3 regions of the Dietzia sp. PP-33 genome follow, and region 1 is predicted to be linked to each of the others. Evidence: riboswitches for the same ligand, from Rfam matches in the RefSeq annotation. Region 1 holds a riboswitch; each other region holds the start of a gene.
What was found. A riboswitch is a leader RNA that binds a small molecule or an ion and turns the genes downstream of it on or off. The one in region 1 is predicted to bind cobalamin.
Positions count from the first base shown of each region.

Region 1 (5,627 bases):
TCCATCCCTGGGGATCCGCGTATCCATCCCTGGGGATCCGTGCGAGAGGGTCTACCGGCCCGGCCCCTGCGCTGCGCTGCGCGGCACGCTGCCGATCCTCGGCGCCACGTGGACGCACTGATCGGCAGGCGGACCACACTGCCCATCACCTCGCCGAGTGGTCACAAACGTCGCTTCCCAGGAGTCGCCACCAGGGAGAATGTGAACGAAAGTGACCACTCGGCGGAGGTAGCCGCCGCCAGCGGGCCCGGCGCCGGCTAGTTCTCCAGGGCGTTCACCACGGTGAGTTCGCCGTCGGAATGCGAGACGCGGATGCGCTTCTTGTCGAGCTTGCCGACGGAGGTCTTGGGGATCTCGTGGACGAACGCGAACTTCTCGGGCACCTGCCACTTGGCCATCCGTTCGGCCAGGTGATCGCGCAGCTCCTCGACGCTCGGGTCGGGCACACCGTCCTTGACGACGATGGTGGCCAGCGGCCGCTCGTCCCACTTGGGGTCGGGGACACCGATCACGGCGGCCTCCGCCACGGACGGGTGCTCGAGGAGGTAGTTCTCCACCTCGACGGACGAGATCCACTCGCCACCGGACTTGATGATGTCCTTCGCGCGGTCGGTGAGCTGCAGGAACGCCTCGGGCTTGATATACCCCACGTCGCCGGTGCGCAGCCAACCGTCGTCGAAGGAGTCCGAGGCGTCCACTTTGTAGTAGCTGCCGGTGACCCACGGGCCGCGGACCTCCAGCTCGCCGACGGACTCGCCGTCCCACGGCAGGGCCTGGCCGGAATCGTCGACGATACGGGCCTTCACGCCGGCGATGAGTCGGCCCTGCGTCATGCGGAGCTCGAACTGCTCCTCCTCCGGCAGGGAGGCCTTCGGGCGGGACAGGGTGCCGATGGGCGAGGTCTCGGTCATGCCCCACGCGTGGACGATGTTGATCCCGTATTTGTCCCGGAACTTACGGATCAGCTCCGGCGGGCACGAGCTGCCGCCGACGACCACGGCGCGGAAGCTCGACATGTCGATGGGGTGGTCCACGCTGTACGCGTCCACGGCCTGCCAGATCGTGGGGACGGCGGCGGCCAGCGTCGGACGCTCGGAGGCGATCATCGCCGCGAGGGGCTCCGGCTGGAGGAAACGCTCGGGCATGATCAGCGACGCGCCCACCATGAAGGCCGCGTACGGCAGCCCCCACGACATGGCGTGGAACATCGGCACGATCGCCAGCACGTTGTCGTCAAGCGAGATGTCCATGCCGTCGGACATGCACACCTGCATCGAGTGGAGGTAGATCGACCGGTGCGAGTAGACGACGCCCTTCGGGTCGCCGGTGGTGCCCGAGGTGTAGGCCATCGCGGCGCCGGAGTTCTCGTCGACCTCCGGCCAATCGAACTCGGTGGACTGGGCGGCAAGGAGCGCGTCGTAGTCGTGCACCCGGACGCCCTCGGGAGCCTCGAGGTTCGCGGCGCCCCCACCGGTGACGATCACGTGCTCGACCGTCGAGAACCGGGGCAGGAGCGGCTGCAGGAGCGGGATCAGGCTCGGGTCGACGATCACGACCTTGTCCTCTGCGTGGTTGGCCACGAACTCGAGCTGGTCCGGGAACAGCCGGATGTTCAGCGGATGCAGCACGGCGCCCATGGACGGGATCGCGAGGTAGGCCTCCAAGTGCTCGGAGTTGTTCCACTGGAATGTGGCGACCCGCTGGTCACCGTCGACCCCCAGGGAACGCAGCGCGTTGGCCAGCTGCGCGGCGTGCTTGCCCAGATCGCCGTAGGTGATCTTCCGTGGTCCCTGATCGGTCCAGGTGGTGACGACCGCATCGGAGTGGACGGTCGCACCGAACTGCAGGATCGTGCTGATGTTCAACTGCTCCGGCATCATCGTGCTCTTAATGAGGGGCTCCTTGATCGAGGGGTGGCGTCTGTCACTCTCGTGTCGAGACTACCTGACGTCCATGACGTCCATGACGTCCTTGGGCCGTGTGGGCGATCACCCGTCGAGGTCGTCGAAGACGGTCTGGACGGTCCTCATCGCCGCGAGGGCCGCCGGCGCGCCGCAGTACCCCGAGGCGTGGATGACCGCCTCGGTGATCTCCTCGCGGGCCAACCCGTTGGTCAGCCCGCCGCGTACATGCCCCGCCGGCTCGGCGTCCGCGCGCAGTGCCACGAGCATCCCGATATTGAGCAGGCTGCGATCCCGTCGGTCCAACCCGGGCCGGTTCCAGATGTTGCCCCACACGTTCTCTGCGACCACGTGCTGGATCGCCTCCGACGCCGTCCCGGCCGCCCGATCCATGGCACGGTCGACGAAGGCGTCGCTCATCACCTCGCGCCGGGTCGCGAAACCCTGCTCGCGCAGATCCCCGGCCGAAGGCCCCTCGCCTGCAGAATTCGTCGTCGCAGTCATCTCCACGGTCCTCTCCCACTGCCGACAGGTCTCGGTAACCATCCTCCCCGGACCGACTCCATCGCCTCCGCGTGCCCTCACCCCACCTCGGTCAGACGCGGGGGCGGCTCGGACAGGGGCGGCAGCGGAGGCGCAGGATGGGCGGACGCGGCGACGGGTGGGATACCCTCGACGGGTCCGGCCAACAGCGTCGGACCCCCCGCGGCAACTCGGCGGAAGTCGGTGCGAATCCGACGCTGTCCCGCAACTGTGATCCCGTCTCGGGCGGGCGAGCCAGATCGGCCGGTACCGCGGCAGCCGTACGTACTGACCTCGGACGAAGGACGGTCGCGTGCAGCGGCCCCGGCCGCGGCCCGAGCTGTTTTCGTCCTCCGAACCACGGAGGATGCCATGCCCCACCCGACCGACCTCGGCCACTCCCCGGCTCGCCGGGCCCGCCGGTCCCGCACACTGCTGGTCGCCCTCCTGGCCGCCCCGGCGCTGGTCGCCACCGCGTGCAGCGGGTCCGCCGGCGACGAGCCGGCCCCGGCCGACCAGACCTCCGCCGCGGCGGACGAGCCACAGGCGATCGTGTCTCTGGCCCCCACCACCACCGAGATGCTCTACGCCGTCGGCGCCGGGGACAGCGTCGTGGCGGTCGACGAGCGCTCCGATTTCCCCTCCGACGCCCCGGCCACCGACCTGTCCGGCTACACGCCCAACCTCGAGGCGATCCTGGGGTACGCGCCGGACCTCGTGGTGCTCACCGACGACACCGGGGACATCGTGGCCGGCCTCGAACGCTCCGGCGTCGAGGTGCTGCAGCTGCCCGCCGCGCAGACCCTCGACGACACCTACACCCAGCTCGAGCAGGTCGGGGCCGCCACCGGGCACATCGGCGAGGCCGTCGAACTCGTGTCGCGGATGCGAGGCGAGATCGACGGGATCGTCGCCTCGGTGCCGGAGCGCGAGACCCCGCTGACGTACTTCCACGAGCTCGACGACACCTACTACACCGTCACCGACGACACCTACGTCGGCGAGATCTACTCCATGCTGGGCCTGACCTCCATCGCCACCGGTGACAACCCCTACCCGCAACTGTCCGAGGAACTCATCCTCGAGGCCGACCCGGACCTCGTGTTCCTCGCCGACGGCCAGTGCTGCGGCGTCACCCCGGAGGTCGTGGCCGAGCGGCCCGGGTGGGACGGGCTCACCGCCGTGCGCGAGGGCAGCGTTCACGTGGTCGACGAGGACCTGTCCAGCCGGTGGGGCCCGCGCGTGGTCGACTTCATGCGCGAGGTCGCCGCGATCGTGGCAGCAGTGCCCGATGCAGTGTCCGATACCACGCGGACCCCCGCGAACCAGCCCGGCTCGTGACCCACCCGTCGCCCCGCCACGCCCTGGTGCTGGGCGGGGCGACGCTGCTGCTGGCCGCGGCGGTCCTGCTCGGCACCCTCATCGGACCGGCCGGCCTCACCCCGGGCGGCGTGGTGCTCGAACTGGTGGGCCGGCTGCCGCTCGTCGACATCGACTCCGGGTTCACCGGGCGTCAGCAGGTCATCCTGTGGGAGATCCGCATCCCACGCGTGGTGCTGGGTGCGATCGTCGGCGCGATGCTCGCGATCGCCGGGGCCACCTACCAGGGCGTGTTCCGCAACCCGCTCGCCGACCCGTACCTGCTGGGGGTGTCCAGCGGGGCGGGTCTGGGCGCCACCCTGGCGATCGTGGTGGGCGGCGCGATGGGCTCGGCGATGGTGCCACCCGCCGCGTTCGCCGGCGGCATGATCGCGGTGCTCGCCACCTACACCCTGGGCCGCAGTGTCGGCGGCGGACGCAGTGAGGTCGTCATCATCCTCGCGGGCGTCGCGGTGGCGGCGTTCGCCAGCGCCATCCAGACGTTCTTCATGCAGCGCCACGACGAGACCCTGCGGCAGGTGTACTCCTGGATGCTCGGCCGCCTCACGACCAGCGGCTGGGCCGACGTGCAGACCGTGCTGCCGTACGTGATCGTGTCGGTGGCCGTGATCGCCCTGTTCCGTCGCACCCTCGACGTGATGGCGGTCGGGGACGCCGAGGCCGCGACGCTGGGTATCGCCCCGGCGCGGGTGCGCCTGGTCCTCCTCATCGTGGCGACCCTCGGTACGGCGGCGGTGGTGTCCGTGTCGGGCCTGATCGGGTTCGTCGGCATCGTCATCCCCCACGCCGTGCGGATGCTCATCGGGCCGGGGCACCGCCTGCTGCTGCCGGTGTCGCTGCTGGTCGGCGCGGCCTTCCTCATCCTGGCCGACGTCGTCGCCCGCACCGCGATGAGTCCGGCCGAGCTGCCCATCGGCGTGGTCACCGCCGCGATCGGCGCCCCGTTCTTCCTCATCGTCCTGCGTCGCAGCCGGGGGCACATATGACCACCACACCACCCAGGTCGTCCGCGCCCGCCGCCCTGACCTGCCGCGACCTGCGCGTCACCCTGGACCGCACGGCCATCCTCCACGGCATCGATCTCTCCGTGGACGCCGGATCGTGGGTGTCCCTGGTGGGCCCCAACGGCTCCGGCAAGACGACCCTGCTGTTCGCGCTCGCCGGGCTCATCCCCGCCTCCGGCCACATCGAGGTCGACGGGCTGACCCCGCGCCGGGCGGGTCGCCGCAGGGTGGCACGGACCGTGGCGATGATGCCACAGCGCCCGGTCATCCCCGAGAGGGTCACGGCGCGCGAGCTCATCGGACTCGGCCGCACGCCGCACATCGGCCGGTTCGGCACCGAGACCGCCGGCGATCACGAGGTCGTCGACCGCGTCATCGATCGCCTGGACCTGCACGACCTGGCCTCACGCACCGCCACGACGCTGTCCGGGGGCGAGTTGCAGCGGGTGGTGCTGGGCCGCTCGCTGGCCCAGGAACCGCGGGTGCTGCTACTCGACGAGCCCACCAGCGCGCTGGACATCGGCCACCAGCAGCAGGTGCTCGACCTGGTGGACTCCATCCGCCGCGAGACCGGCCTGACCGTCGTGGCCGCGATGCACGACCTCACCTCGGCCGCGCACTACGGCGAGCGGCTGGTGCTGCTCGACCGGGGCCGAGTGCTCACCGACGGCCGGCCCGAGGCGGTCCTCACCGCCGAGCGGGTGGCTCAGGTCTACGACGCGCGGGTGGAGGTCCTGGACCGCCGCGACGGCCGCGCCGTATTGCCGCTGCGCGAGGCGGGGCCGGACCCCGCGCCCGGGTCGACACCGGGGGCGGGCGC
Region 1 covers NZ_JAMYEI010000009.1:43,276-48,902, forward strand. The annotation lists gene NJE57_RS15440 (long-chain fatty acid--CoA ligase) at 258-1,892, opposite strand; gene NJE57_RS15445 (carboxymuconolactone decarboxylase family protein) at 1,989-2,405, opposite strand; cobalamin riboswitch at 2,562-2,707, shown strand; gene NJE57_RS15450 (ABC transporter substrate-binding protein) at 2,796-3,764, shown strand; gene NJE57_RS15455 (iron ABC transporter permease) at 3,761-4,789, shown strand; gene NJE57_RS15460 (ABC transporter ATP-binding protein) at 4,786-5,627, shown strand, end outside.

Region 2 (5,627 bases), on a different contig from region 1:
TTCTGCCCAACCCGACACACGTGCTTTCCAACTCGCAGGTGTCGGGTCGGACTTCGCCCACCCTGGTGGACCTCTACGCCGCGATCGCCACAGGCTTCGCGGGGGCTGTGGCGATAGTCCGGCGAGATGTCGGGGACGTCCTCCCGGGGGTGGCGATCGCCATTTCGCTGGTCCCCCCTCTGGCGGTGATCGGTGTGTGTCTCGGGTCCGATGCACCCTCCCTGGCCCTGGGTGCCACCGTGTTGTTCGCCTCGAACGTGCTCGCTCTCGTCGTCGCGTGCACGGTCGTCCTCATGGTCTCGGGCTACTCGCGTGAAGCCGCTGAGTCCGCAGAGGCGAGCCAGCGCCGCAGAGCGTACCTCGTACTGGCATTGCTTTTCGTCGTCGTGTTGGTCCCCATGTCGACCAACTCACTCTCGAGCGTGTGGGCCGGACAGATCCATGACGCAGCGGGGCGGTGGCTGGTCGACTCCGAATCCGCGGAGGTGCAGAACGTGACCGTCCGTCCTGACGTGGTGACAGTGGACGTGCTCGCCCCTGGCGACGTCCCCGAGCTCGATGCGCTGCAGAGAGAAGTCGACCGGATCGTGCCCTGGGGACCTTCGGTGGTGGTGGACCACACTGTCGGTCGGCGCATCGAGAGCGAGGGCGGATGAGCCCCGAGGTCACACCCAGTCGACCGACAGCGGTGAGCGGCGCCCCCACCCCACGGTCTGCAACAGCGGTTCGTCCAGCGTGAGGGCGGGGTAGCCGAGGCACAGGTAAGCCAGGGGCCGGGCGCCGTCCGGGAGCGGCACGCTGCCGGAGAGGTGGTCGGGGTCCACGAGGCTCACCCAGCCCATGCCCAGTCCCTCGGCCGTCACGGCCAGCCATAGCAGGGTGATCGCGGCGATCACGCTGTACTCGGTGGCCGCGGGGACGCTGGTGGTGCCCAGTACAGGGCCGGAGGGCGGGACGTGGCTGACCACCAGACCGACCGGCGCCTGGAGGATGCCCTCGAGACGCAGCGAGTCGTAGAGTGCGCGGCGCTCGCCGTCGAAGCGCCGGGCCTCGGCCGCGCGGACGGCCCGGAAACCCGCGTGGACGGCCTCGCGCACGCCGCGGTCCTCGATCACGGTGACGTGCCAGGGCTGACTCAGCCCCACGCTCGGGGCCACGGTGAAGACCTCGAGGAGCCGCTCGATGGTCTCGCGCGGGACAGGGGTGGGGTGGAAGTGACGGTGGTCGCGGCGCGTGGCGAGGATCCGCCACAGCGCATCCCGGTCGGGAGCACCCACTCCGCCGCCGCCGCCGCCTCTGCCGCCGCCTCTGCCGCCGCCTTCGTCGCCGTCGTCGTCACACAGGGGATCCGGGGTCATGACCGCACGAACCGGGGGCTCCACACCCGTCCGGACTCGGTGACCCGGGTGCCGGACGCGCCCACGATGAGCAGGCATTTCATGTCCACCGAGTCGCAGTCGAGCTCGGCGAGGGTCGTGACGGTCAGCGATTCCTCGGCCCGGCCCACGTCGCGGCCGATCACGACCGGGGTGGCCGGGTCGCGGTGCCGCAGAAGGACGTCGCGGGCGTCGGCGACCTGGCGCGTGCGCGAGCGCGAGGCGGGGTTGTAGACCGCCAGGACCAGGTCCGCCGCGGCGATCGCGTCCAACCGCCGGGAGATGACCTCCCAGGGCTTGAGCCGGTCGGACAGGCTCATCACGGCGAAATCAGCGCCGATGGGGGCCCCGGCCCGCGCGGCGACTGCCTGAACGGCGGACACCCCGGGCGAGACCCGCACGTCGACCCGGGAGTACAGCGGGTCCTCGGCGGCCTCGAAGACCGCGGCGGCCATGCCGAACACGCCCGCGTCCCCTCCGGAGACCACCGCCACGCGTTCACCGGATCGGGCGAGGTCCAGGGCGAGCCTGGCCCGGTCCACCTCGACGGTGTTGCCGGAGCAGTGCCGGGTCAGACCCGCGCGCTGGGGCACCCGGTCGACATAGGGCGCGTAGCCGACCACGTGGTCGACCTCGGCCAACACCCGCTGTGCCTCTGCGGTCTGCCAGTCGTCCGGGCCGGGACCCAGCCCCACCACGTGCAGCTCCCCGTCCGGGGCGACGTCGCGCACGGCCCCCTCGCCCAGCGGCGAGGGGCGTCGCCCGAACGGATCGAGCTGCCGGGAATCGCCGGGGACGACGATGAGCGAGAAGTACGGCACCGACTCGGGATCGACGTCCCGCACCGGGTGGTGCACCTCGGCGGCCGTCGAGGCACGCTCGACGTACACCGCGCCGTCGAGCCGACCGGCAGCCTCCAGCGCGCGGCGCACCGCCGGGAAGTTGCGTCCGAGCTTCATGATGATCGCCCCGTCGGTGTCCGCGAGACGGCGGGCCAGTTCGGGCTCCGGCAGCGTTCCGGGCAGGACGGTGAGCACATCGGTCTGGCGGACCAGAGGTGTGGCGGCGGCGGCGGTCGCGGCCGCGAACGCCGGTATGCCGGGCACGATCTCGGTGACGAACCGACCTGCGAGCTTGTCGTGCATGTACATGAAGGAGCCGTAGAACAGCGGGTCCCCCTCGGCGAGCAGGACCACGTCCCGGCCGGCCGCGAGGTGCTCTGCCAGCCGCTGGGCGCTGAGCTCGTAGAAATCCGCGATCGCTCCCGCGTACCCGCCGGGGTGGTCGGTGAGGCCCGTGGTCACGGGGTATTCCAGGACCTCCTCGATCGCACCGGCGGGGATGAGGTCGGCGGCGATCCGCCTGGCGTTGGAGTCCTTCCCGCGGCCGGCGTGGTAGGCCACCACGTCGGCGGCGCCGATGAGCCGGGCCGCCTTGAGGGTGATCAGCTCGGGGTCACCGGGTCCCACGCCGACGCCGTACAGCCGGCCCGCGTCGCCGGTCGCGCCCGCCGGACCGGTGCTCACTCGGCCACCTGCGCGAGGGCGTTGACCGCGGAGACCGTCATCGCGGACCCGCCGCGTCGGCCGTGGACGGTGGCGAACGGGATGTCGATGCCGTGGTCGTCCGCGAAGGAGGCCAGGGCCGCCTTGGACTCGGCGGCACCGATGAAGCCGACCGGGCACCCGACGATCGCCGCCGGGCGGGGGGCGCCGTCCAGCAGCATCTCCAGCAGGTGGAACAGGGCGGTGGGGGCGTTGCCGATCGCCACCACGGCGCCGTCGAGTCGGTCGCCCCACAGTGAGAGGGCGGCGGCCGAGCGGGTGGTTCCCATCCGCCGCGCGAGTTCGGGCACGGGGGGATCGGTCAGCAGGCACACCACGTCGTTGTCCCGGGGGAGTCTGGCCCGGGTGATGCCGGAGGCGACCATGTGGGCGTCACACAGGATCGGCGATCCGGCCTCGAGCGCGGCCCGCGAGGCCCCCACCAGTCCGGGGTGCACCTGCAGGTCGTTCACCAGATCGGTCTGGCCGGTGCCGTGCACCATCCGGACGGCGAGGCGCTCGGCATCCGGTGGGACGCGCGAGAGATCGGTCTCCCGCCGGATGGTGGCGAAGGAGTCGAGGTAGATCGCCGGCCCGTCGTCGACGTAGTCGTAGCGGCGCGGGGGCCGGTGGACAGCAGGCATCGAGTCCTCCTCGGGGTTCTCGCCCCGGTCAGAAGTCACAGTCGACGCGTCAGGCAGCGCGCCGATCCCGCGGCCAGTATCTGGCTTGGCGACCCGTCGACCGGGCCTCACAGTGGCGGAACCGCCCCGGATTCGCACCGGGTTCCTCGCCGTGGGACAGCCGGAAGTCTACGTGCGCACGGTGAGCACGCCGCGCCACGGGGTGACCACGAGCTCGGTGACGTCCCCGCCGGTGAGGCGATCGATCAACGCACGATCGAGAACTCCGTCCGGGGCCTCGACGTGCTCGATCCGCCCCGAGGAGCCGGGGACCGGGCCATACGACAGCGCAGGGGCCGGGGTGGGGAGGCGACCGTCGCCCGGGCGGGGGGCGGCGAGCGGCACCGGGAGCTCCCGCACGTGCCAGGGGGCGTCGGGACCGGTGCCGCGGGCGCGGGCGAAGTCGCGCGCCAGGCCGAGCAGGCGATCGGCGGCCTCGTCGACGGGCACCACTGCGGACCAGCTCCCGCCCACACGGAGCTGCGCGGAGTCGCCATCGAGCACCGTCAGCCCCAGGTCGCCGTCGCGGGTCACGAGATCACCGCGGCCGTCGTCCAGGACGAACAGGAACCGGCCGGACAACCCGGCCAGCGCCGGATCCGTCCGGAGGCCCGCGTCGAGCCGGTCGGTCAGCGGGCGCAGGTCCGTGCGGCCGCCGACCAGTCCGGTGAGTGGGGAGACGAGGACGTTGCGGACGAGCTCGTGCGTGGGCGCGGGAAGCAGGCCGGTCGCGACGATGGCTCCCACGACCTCGTCCGCGAGCCTCCCGTCCCGCCCGGTCGGCAGGGCCCGCAGTTGCAGGTTCGCGCGGGTCGTGACGTGCACGTCGTCGTCGCCGTATCGCGCCGCGACCCCGTGCAGCGCGGCGAGGGATTCCGGTGACACGCGGCCGCCAGGGACGCGCAGCCGGACCAGGGCGCCGTCGTCGGCGGGCCACGGGCGCAGCACTCCGGGACACATGTCGGTCCGGGTGCGGGAGGCCGGTTTGGAAACGCTCACGGGACACAGTCTGACACCCTGTTCGACGCGGCCCGGGAGTGGTAGTTTCCTAAACAATTCTTGAAGAATCGGAGTCCTGCCGTGACGTCGCACCGCGTACCCGCCCTCGTCGCCTCCCTCGTAGCCGCGGTCGCTCTGGTCGCGGCCGGGTGTTCGTCGGACTCCGTCACCCAGGCGGCCGGCACCACCTCGACGTCACCGCCGGCCGGCACCACCGCGCCACCGCCGGCCGGGTCGGTCGCCGGGGTGACCGTGCCGGACGCGTTCACCGCCCTCACGATCACTCCGATCGGGAATCCGCCGCTGCCGTTCCGGGGAACGGACGGCAGGTATCACGTCGCCTACGACCTGCAGCTGACCAACGCCACCGGGGTCCCGGCGAGCCTGGACAAGATCGATGTGGTCGACGGCACCGATCCCACGAAGATCATCGCCAGCTTCTCCGGTTCGGCCCTGATCGACCCGGAGTGCGATTTCGGTGACTGCAACCGCCTGCGTGGCCTCCCGGCCGGGGTCATCGACAGCGCCGAGATCCCACCCCAGGAGAGCCGCGTGGTGTTCATCGACTTCGCGCTGGACTCCCTCGACCAGGCCCCCGAAGCGGTGTTGCACCACGTCTACGGGACCGGTGCCGCCTCGCCGGCCTTCGGCGAGCCGGGGCCCATCGACTACCTGGCCACGCCGGTCGCCTTCTCCACGCAGACCGTGCCGGTCGTCTCGCCACCGCTACGCGGCGACAACTGGGTCGCCCTCAACGGGTGTTGCGAGCCGGGTTTCCCGCATCGCAGTTCGGTGATGTCGCTCAACGGGAAGCTGAACAACAGTCAGCGCTTCGCCATCGACTTCAAGCGCACCAACGACAGCGGCGAGTTCTACTCCGGGGACAGGACCCGCAACGAGAGCTATGTCGACTACGGGGCCGAGATCCTCGCCGTCGCCGACGCCACGGTGGTCTCTGTCCTCGACGGTATGGAGGCCAATGCACCGGGTGTCCTGCCCGCCAGCGACCCCGAGTTGGCGGCGGA
Region 2 covers NZ_JAMYEI010000007.1:213,911-219,537, reverse strand. The annotation lists gene NJE57_RS13625 (TIGR00341 family protein) at 1-656, shown strand, start outside; gene bluB (5,6-dimethylbenzimidazole synthase) at 666-1,358, opposite strand; gene NJE57_RS13615 (precorrin-2 C(20)-methyltransferase) at 1,355-2,902, opposite strand; gene NJE57_RS13610 (precorrin-8X methylmutase) at 2,899-3,564, opposite strand; cobalamin riboswitch at 3,618-3,744, opposite strand; gene NJE57_RS13605 (nitrite reductase) at 3,733-4,602, opposite strand; gene NJE57_RS13600 (M23 family metallopeptidase) at 4,684-5,627, shown strand, end outside.
Region 2: linked by a shared signal. The riboswitch ahead of NJE57_RS13610 (precorrin-8X methylmutase) and the one ahead of NJE57_RS15450 (ABC transporter substrate-binding protein) in region 1 are both predicted to bind cobalamin.

Region 3 (5,627 bases), on a different contig from region 1:
TGGCCCGGCGGCTCGGTCATGGGCGCTACGGCTAGGACCCCGCCGCGGGGCCGGCGGGGCGCGGGCGCTTCGGATCAGGTGCGGCGCAGGAGCCCGGCGTGCCGGTCGGCGGGGGTGCGCCGCGGGCAGCTCACGCACTTGTCCCCGGAGGTCGCGGCGTAGATCAGACAGCAGGAGCCGCGGCGCACGAACCGCCGGGTGGCGCGGGGCCCCTCAACGTCGGTGTAGCGCGCCGGTAGCAACGGCGGTCGCGAGACCGCGCGGGCCAGCTCACAGCCACGCCCGGTGTCACCGAAGGCACGACCCGCGTCCAGCGCCCGGCCCGCGATCGAGTCCGAGGCGATCGCCCACAACGCACGCGGTGCCGCACCGGAGACGCCGGCGAGCGGGGAGATCACCGCCTCGTGGGCCCGGCCCAGAACTCGCGAGAACGAGCTCACCGACGTCACGAGCCGGTCCGAGCGCGCGGCCCGGAGATACCCGTTCGCCTGCAGGGACACGGTGAGACACTCCGGCCGGGGATCGGGCGCGACCCCCTCGGCGAGCAACATCGCCAGCGGGGCGGCGACCAGGGTGGAGCTGGCCGAATACCACCACAGGGTCGCGTTGACCCGCGGATCGTCGTGTACCCACCGACGTCCGGTGTCCGCGACGCGCTCCGCGAGCCACCCGGGGTCCGTCAGCAGGGTCCCGGGCAGGACCTCGGAGCCGTGCTCGATGGTGCGGGCGAACTCGCCGAGCGGTGCCGCGATGCCCGCGTACACGGCGGCGACGGGACCCGGGGGGTGCATCACCTCGTCGTCGTCGCCGACCCCGGTGGACTTCTCAGGCATCGGCGAGCCCCCAGACGTCAAGGGTCCGGCCCCCGGCCGGCCCCGGTCGCACCTGCCCGCGGACCCCGAACACCTCGGCCAGCAGCCCGGGGGCCAGAACGTCCTCCGGCGCACCGGTCGCCACGACCCTGCCCTGGTGCAGGACCGCCATCGCGTCGCAGTACTCGGTGGCCATCCGCAGGTCGTGGAGGGTCAGCAGCACGGCCAGGCCGCCGGCCGCCAGTTCCCGCAGCAGCATCAGGACGGACAACTGCTGGTGCAGGTCGAGGTGGTTGGTGGGCTCGTCCAGCAGCAGCACCTCGGGTTGCTGGGCCAGTGCCCGCGCGATGGACACGCGTTGCCGTTCACCCCCGGACAGCGCCAGGACGTCGCGCTCCGCCAGGCTCGTCAGACCGACCCTCGCGAGAACGGAGTCCACCACCTCGGCGTCGTCCGGGGCGAGCGGCTCGAACAGTCCGCGGGTGACGGTCCGTCCCAGGCGCACCGATTCGCGGACCGTGACCCCGCCCAACGAGACCGGTTCCTGCGTGCTCACGCCCACCGCGCGGGCCAGGGTCCGCCTGCGCAGTGAGGTGATGTCCCGGCCGTCGAGACTCACCATTCCCGCCGTGACCGGCAGCGCCCGATAGCAGGTCCGCAGCAGGGTCGTCTTGCCGCTGCCGTTGGGGCCCACGAGAGCGGTGACCCGGCCGGGCGCGATGGTCAGCCCCACCCCGTCCAGGACCTGTCGGCCCCCCAGGTGAGCCGAGACGTCGGAGGCGGTCAGCGAGCTCATCGGGCCGCCTTCCCGTAGCGCCGCCACAGCATGATGAGGAACACCGGTCCGCCCACGATGCCGGTGACCACCCCCACCGGGAGCTCGGCGCCCTCGCTCACGGACCGGGCGGCGATGTCGGCCAGTACCAGGGCCACCGCGCCGAGTACCGCGGCCGTGGGGAGCAGCCGCGCGGACGTGCGACCCGTGATGTACCCCGCCAGATGCGGGATGAGCAGACCGATGAACCCGATGGTCCCGGACACCGCCACCGCACCCGCCGTGAGCGCCGAGACCAGCAACAGCATGAGGATGCGGAACCGCGGGACGTTCATACCCATCGCCGTGGCACCGTCGTCGCCGGTCAGCAGCAGGTCCAGGTGGCGGCCGGACACCATCACGACGGTCCCGGCAACGGCGAGGATGGTGACCGGGGCGAGCAGCATGGTCCACCCCGCGTCACCGAACCCGCCGGCGAGCCAGCGCATGACGGTGCCCAGTTGGTGGTCGTCGCCCAGCACCAGCAACGTGAAGGTGTTGAGTGCCGAGAACACCATCGTCAGGGCCGCACCCACCAGCACGATGGCGGTGGTGTCGTGCGCGCGTCGCGCCACCAGGATGACCCCGGCGAGCGGCAGGAGGGCACCGAGGAAGGCGGCCATCGGGAGGGTGAACACGCCCCACACCCCGGCACCCACGCCCAGGACGGTGAGCAGGACGACACCGAAGCCGGCCCCGGACGACACCCCCAACAGGTACGGGTCGGCCAGGGGGTTGCGCGTCACCGCCTGGGCGACGCCACCGGCCACCGCGAGGGATGCGCCCACCGCGGCCGCCATCAGGGCGCGCGGGAGCCGGGACTCGATCACGATCGCCTCGCGCGCGTCCGACCACCACGGCGTGAACGACCCCGGGGCCAGACGGTGGGCGACGATCGCCCAGACGTCCCCCAGGGGGATCGACACCGACCCCAGCGAGACCCCCGCCGCCACCGAGAGGGCGAGGAGCGCCAGCAGCGGCATGAGGATGACGCCCAGCGGCCGCCTGACGTGGCGCCGGGCCGGGGGGCGGGGCCGGGCCGGTGGACCGTGTGGCGCGTCGTCGCGCACCCGACGGGAACCGTCGTGGACGACCGTCGCCATGTCAGCCCCCGAACGCGGCGGGGTAGAGCTCGCGGGCGATGGTCTCGACCGAGGTCGCCATCCGGGAACTCTCGAAGAAGTCGGCGAGGGGCACCACCACGATGCGGTCCTGCCTGATCGCCGGTGTGGTGGACATGATGGGCTGGTTGCGCAGGTAGGCGATCTTGTCCTCGGCACTGGTGGCGCCGTAGTCGAGCACCACGATCGCCTCGGGCCGGCGTTCGCCGAGGATCTCCCACGTCGTCTTGAGGTAGGGGCGCTCGCCCTCGGTGAAGATGTTGTCCGCTCCGGCGTACTCGCCGATCAGCTGGCCGATGCCGACGCCACCGATCGTCATCGGTTCCGCCTCGCCGCTGTCGTAGAAGAACGTGGGCGTCCCCGGGATGCCGGCCTCGTCCAGCGTGGCACGGACCGCCTCGATCTGGTCGACGATCCCGTCGGTGAGCGCCCGGGCACCGTCCTCCAGGTCGAGGACGCGACCGAGTTGCGAGAAGTCCGTCTCGAGCATGCTGACGTCGGGGAAGCCCTCGCCGCAGTACTCGGAGAACAGGAAGGTGTCGATGCCCGCGGCTTCCAGGGCGTCTCGGCTACGGCCCTCCTTCTCGTCGAACGCGCTGCGCATGCCGGCCACCACCAGATCCGGTTCCAGATCGACGATCTGCTCCCAGGTGGGATACTCCTCGGCCAGCCCGGGTATCGCCTCGAGCTCCTCGGCGACCTCCGGGAGGACGTCCTCACGGTCGTCGTATCCCCGGCCGACGATCCGGTCTCCCGCACCCATCTGGACGAGGGTCTCCGTGACGTGGGCGTTCATGGTGACGATGCGCTGGGGTGGCGCCTCGTAGGTCGTGTCCCGATCACAGTTGCTGATGGTGACCGGTTCGGCGAACGCCTCCCCGGTGGCGGTGCTCTCCTGCGCCTCGCCGCGGGAGCAGCCGGCGGCGAGGACCCCTGTGGCGAGGAGCGCGGCGAGCGCGATGGTGGACCTGGACTGGCGACGGAACATGATCAGACCTCGGATCGTGTCGTGTGCCCGCGAACACACGAGACCCGCAGGTGGGCGACCGTCGACGACGGTCGCCGACCGTGCAGGACTCCGGATCGCAGACCGCGGCGATTGACGTGGAGTCGCGAATCCCCGGGCAGGTAATCGGGCTCGTCGTCACCAGGGTGACGACACACCGTTGCGGGTCAGCGCCGGATTCCCACCGGTCTTCCCCTGCGTTTCCGAGAGTTCAGCTAGTCGTGGTGTCAGTATGCACATCCGTGGCGCAGGCCGTGGCGGCACCTCCCTGGAACACCGGCGCACGGGGGACACCGGGGGCACCCGGGACACCAGGCCGGTGCCTACTCGTCGTACCCCAGGGAGAACGCCGCCTCGAGGTCGTGCTTGGACAGCGCCCGGAACGCGATGTGCGTCTCGGTGTCCACCACGCCCGGCACCTTGTTCAGACGGTCCGAGACGATCTCGGCCACCTCCTCGTTCCGGCGGGCCCGCACCAGCACGATGAGGTCGATGGTGCCGGTGACCGAGTAGACCTCGGAGACCCCGTCGATCTCGGCGATCGACTCGGCGACCTCGGGGATGCGCGCCGTCTCGGCGTGGACAAAGACGATGGCGGTGATCATGGCCTCAGATTAGTGCAGCAGGCGTAGCGTCTGCCTCATGATCCACGGGGACCTCTTCCAGACCGCGCGCGAGACCCAGACCGACCGCCCGTTCGCCCTGCAGAACTCCAAGCTGCTCAAGGTGACGGTCCGCGACCAGACCGTCATGGCCCGCACCGGGTCGATGGTGGCCTACCAGGGACGGATCGGATTCGAGAACGCCGGTAGCGGCGGCATCGGGAAGATGTTCAAGTCCGCCGCGACCGGGGAGGGCGTCCCTCTGATGCGGTGCACCGGGCAGGGCGAGCTGTTCCTGGCCGACCAGGCCTCGGAGATCCAGGTGCTCTACCTGGAGAACGACATGATCTCGGTCAACGGGGCCAGCGTCCTGGCGTTCTCCGAAGGGATCCAGTGGGACATCCACCGCATCGCCGCGAAGAGCGCCCTGATGACGGGCGGTCTGTACAACGTCTCCCTGCGCGGAACCGGGTTCGTGGCAGTGACCAGCAAGGGCCAGCCGGTCGCACTCGACGTGGCCTCCGCGCCGACCTTCGCCGACGCTCAGGCCGTGGTCCTGTGGACGGCCGGGGTGACGATGGACGTGAAGGTCGACACCGGTGGCATCAAGTCCATGATCCGTGGCGGTAGCGGCGAGACGTTCCAGCTGGCGTTCGGCGGCCAGGGCCTCGTGGTGGTGCAGCCGTCGGAGAACGTGCCCCAGGGCGCCGGGAGCCAGAGCGGCTCGTAGGCGGCCCGGGCCAGCCCCGGGGTCAGCGCATGTTCTCCGGGGTCCAGTAGGCGCGCATCGCGCGGACCTTGCCCTGCTCGTCGTGGGTCATGAGGTCCCACACGTTGATCGTCGCCTTGGAGTCGGCGTCGAAGTGGGTGGTGATCTCGAAGTTGAACAGCAGGTCGTCACCGCACACCCTCGCCTCGAGCACCTCGGCGTCGATCTTCAGCGCCACCACGGAGGAGTAGAACTCGCGGATCGCGGCCTTGCCCTCGTGGACGGTGCCGCTCCCGACCGGGTCCTCCACCGTGGCGTTCTCGGCGTAGAGGTCCAGCACGGCCTCGAGGTCGCCGGCGATCAACCCTGCGATGTACGAATCTGCGGTGGCTCGGATCTGCTCGGGGGAGGCGCTCACGGTGGTGGCCCTTTCGGTATGACGACGAGACTTCTCGAGCCTAGAACGTGTTCTCGCTCCGTGGGTCCGTACGCCACAACCGGCGCCGTAGGCGTGTGACTTGCGCCACATTCGTCACGGGCCTACGCTCCCTTCACCAACGGCA
Region 3 covers NZ_JAMYEI010000006.1:55,640-61,266, forward strand. The annotation lists gene NJE57_RS11550 (2-dehydropantoate 2-reductase) at 1-35, shown strand, start outside; gene NJE57_RS11555 ((2Fe-2S)-binding protein) at 75-833, opposite strand; gene NJE57_RS11560 (ABC transporter ATP-binding protein) at 826-1,608, opposite strand; gene NJE57_RS11565 (FecCD family ABC transporter permease) at 1,605-2,729, opposite strand; gene NJE57_RS11570 (ABC transporter substrate-binding protein) at 2,731-3,735, opposite strand; cobalamin riboswitch at 3,853-3,988, opposite strand; gene NJE57_RS11575 (Lrp/AsnC ligand binding domain-containing protein) at 4,077-4,358, opposite strand; gene NJE57_RS11580 (AIM24 family protein) at 4,396-5,085, shown strand; gene NJE57_RS11585 (nuclear transport factor 2 family protein) at 5,108-5,482, opposite strand.
Region 3: linked by a shared signal. The riboswitch ahead of NJE57_RS11570 (ABC transporter substrate-binding protein) and the one ahead of NJE57_RS15450 (ABC transporter substrate-binding protein) in region 1 are both predicted to bind cobalamin.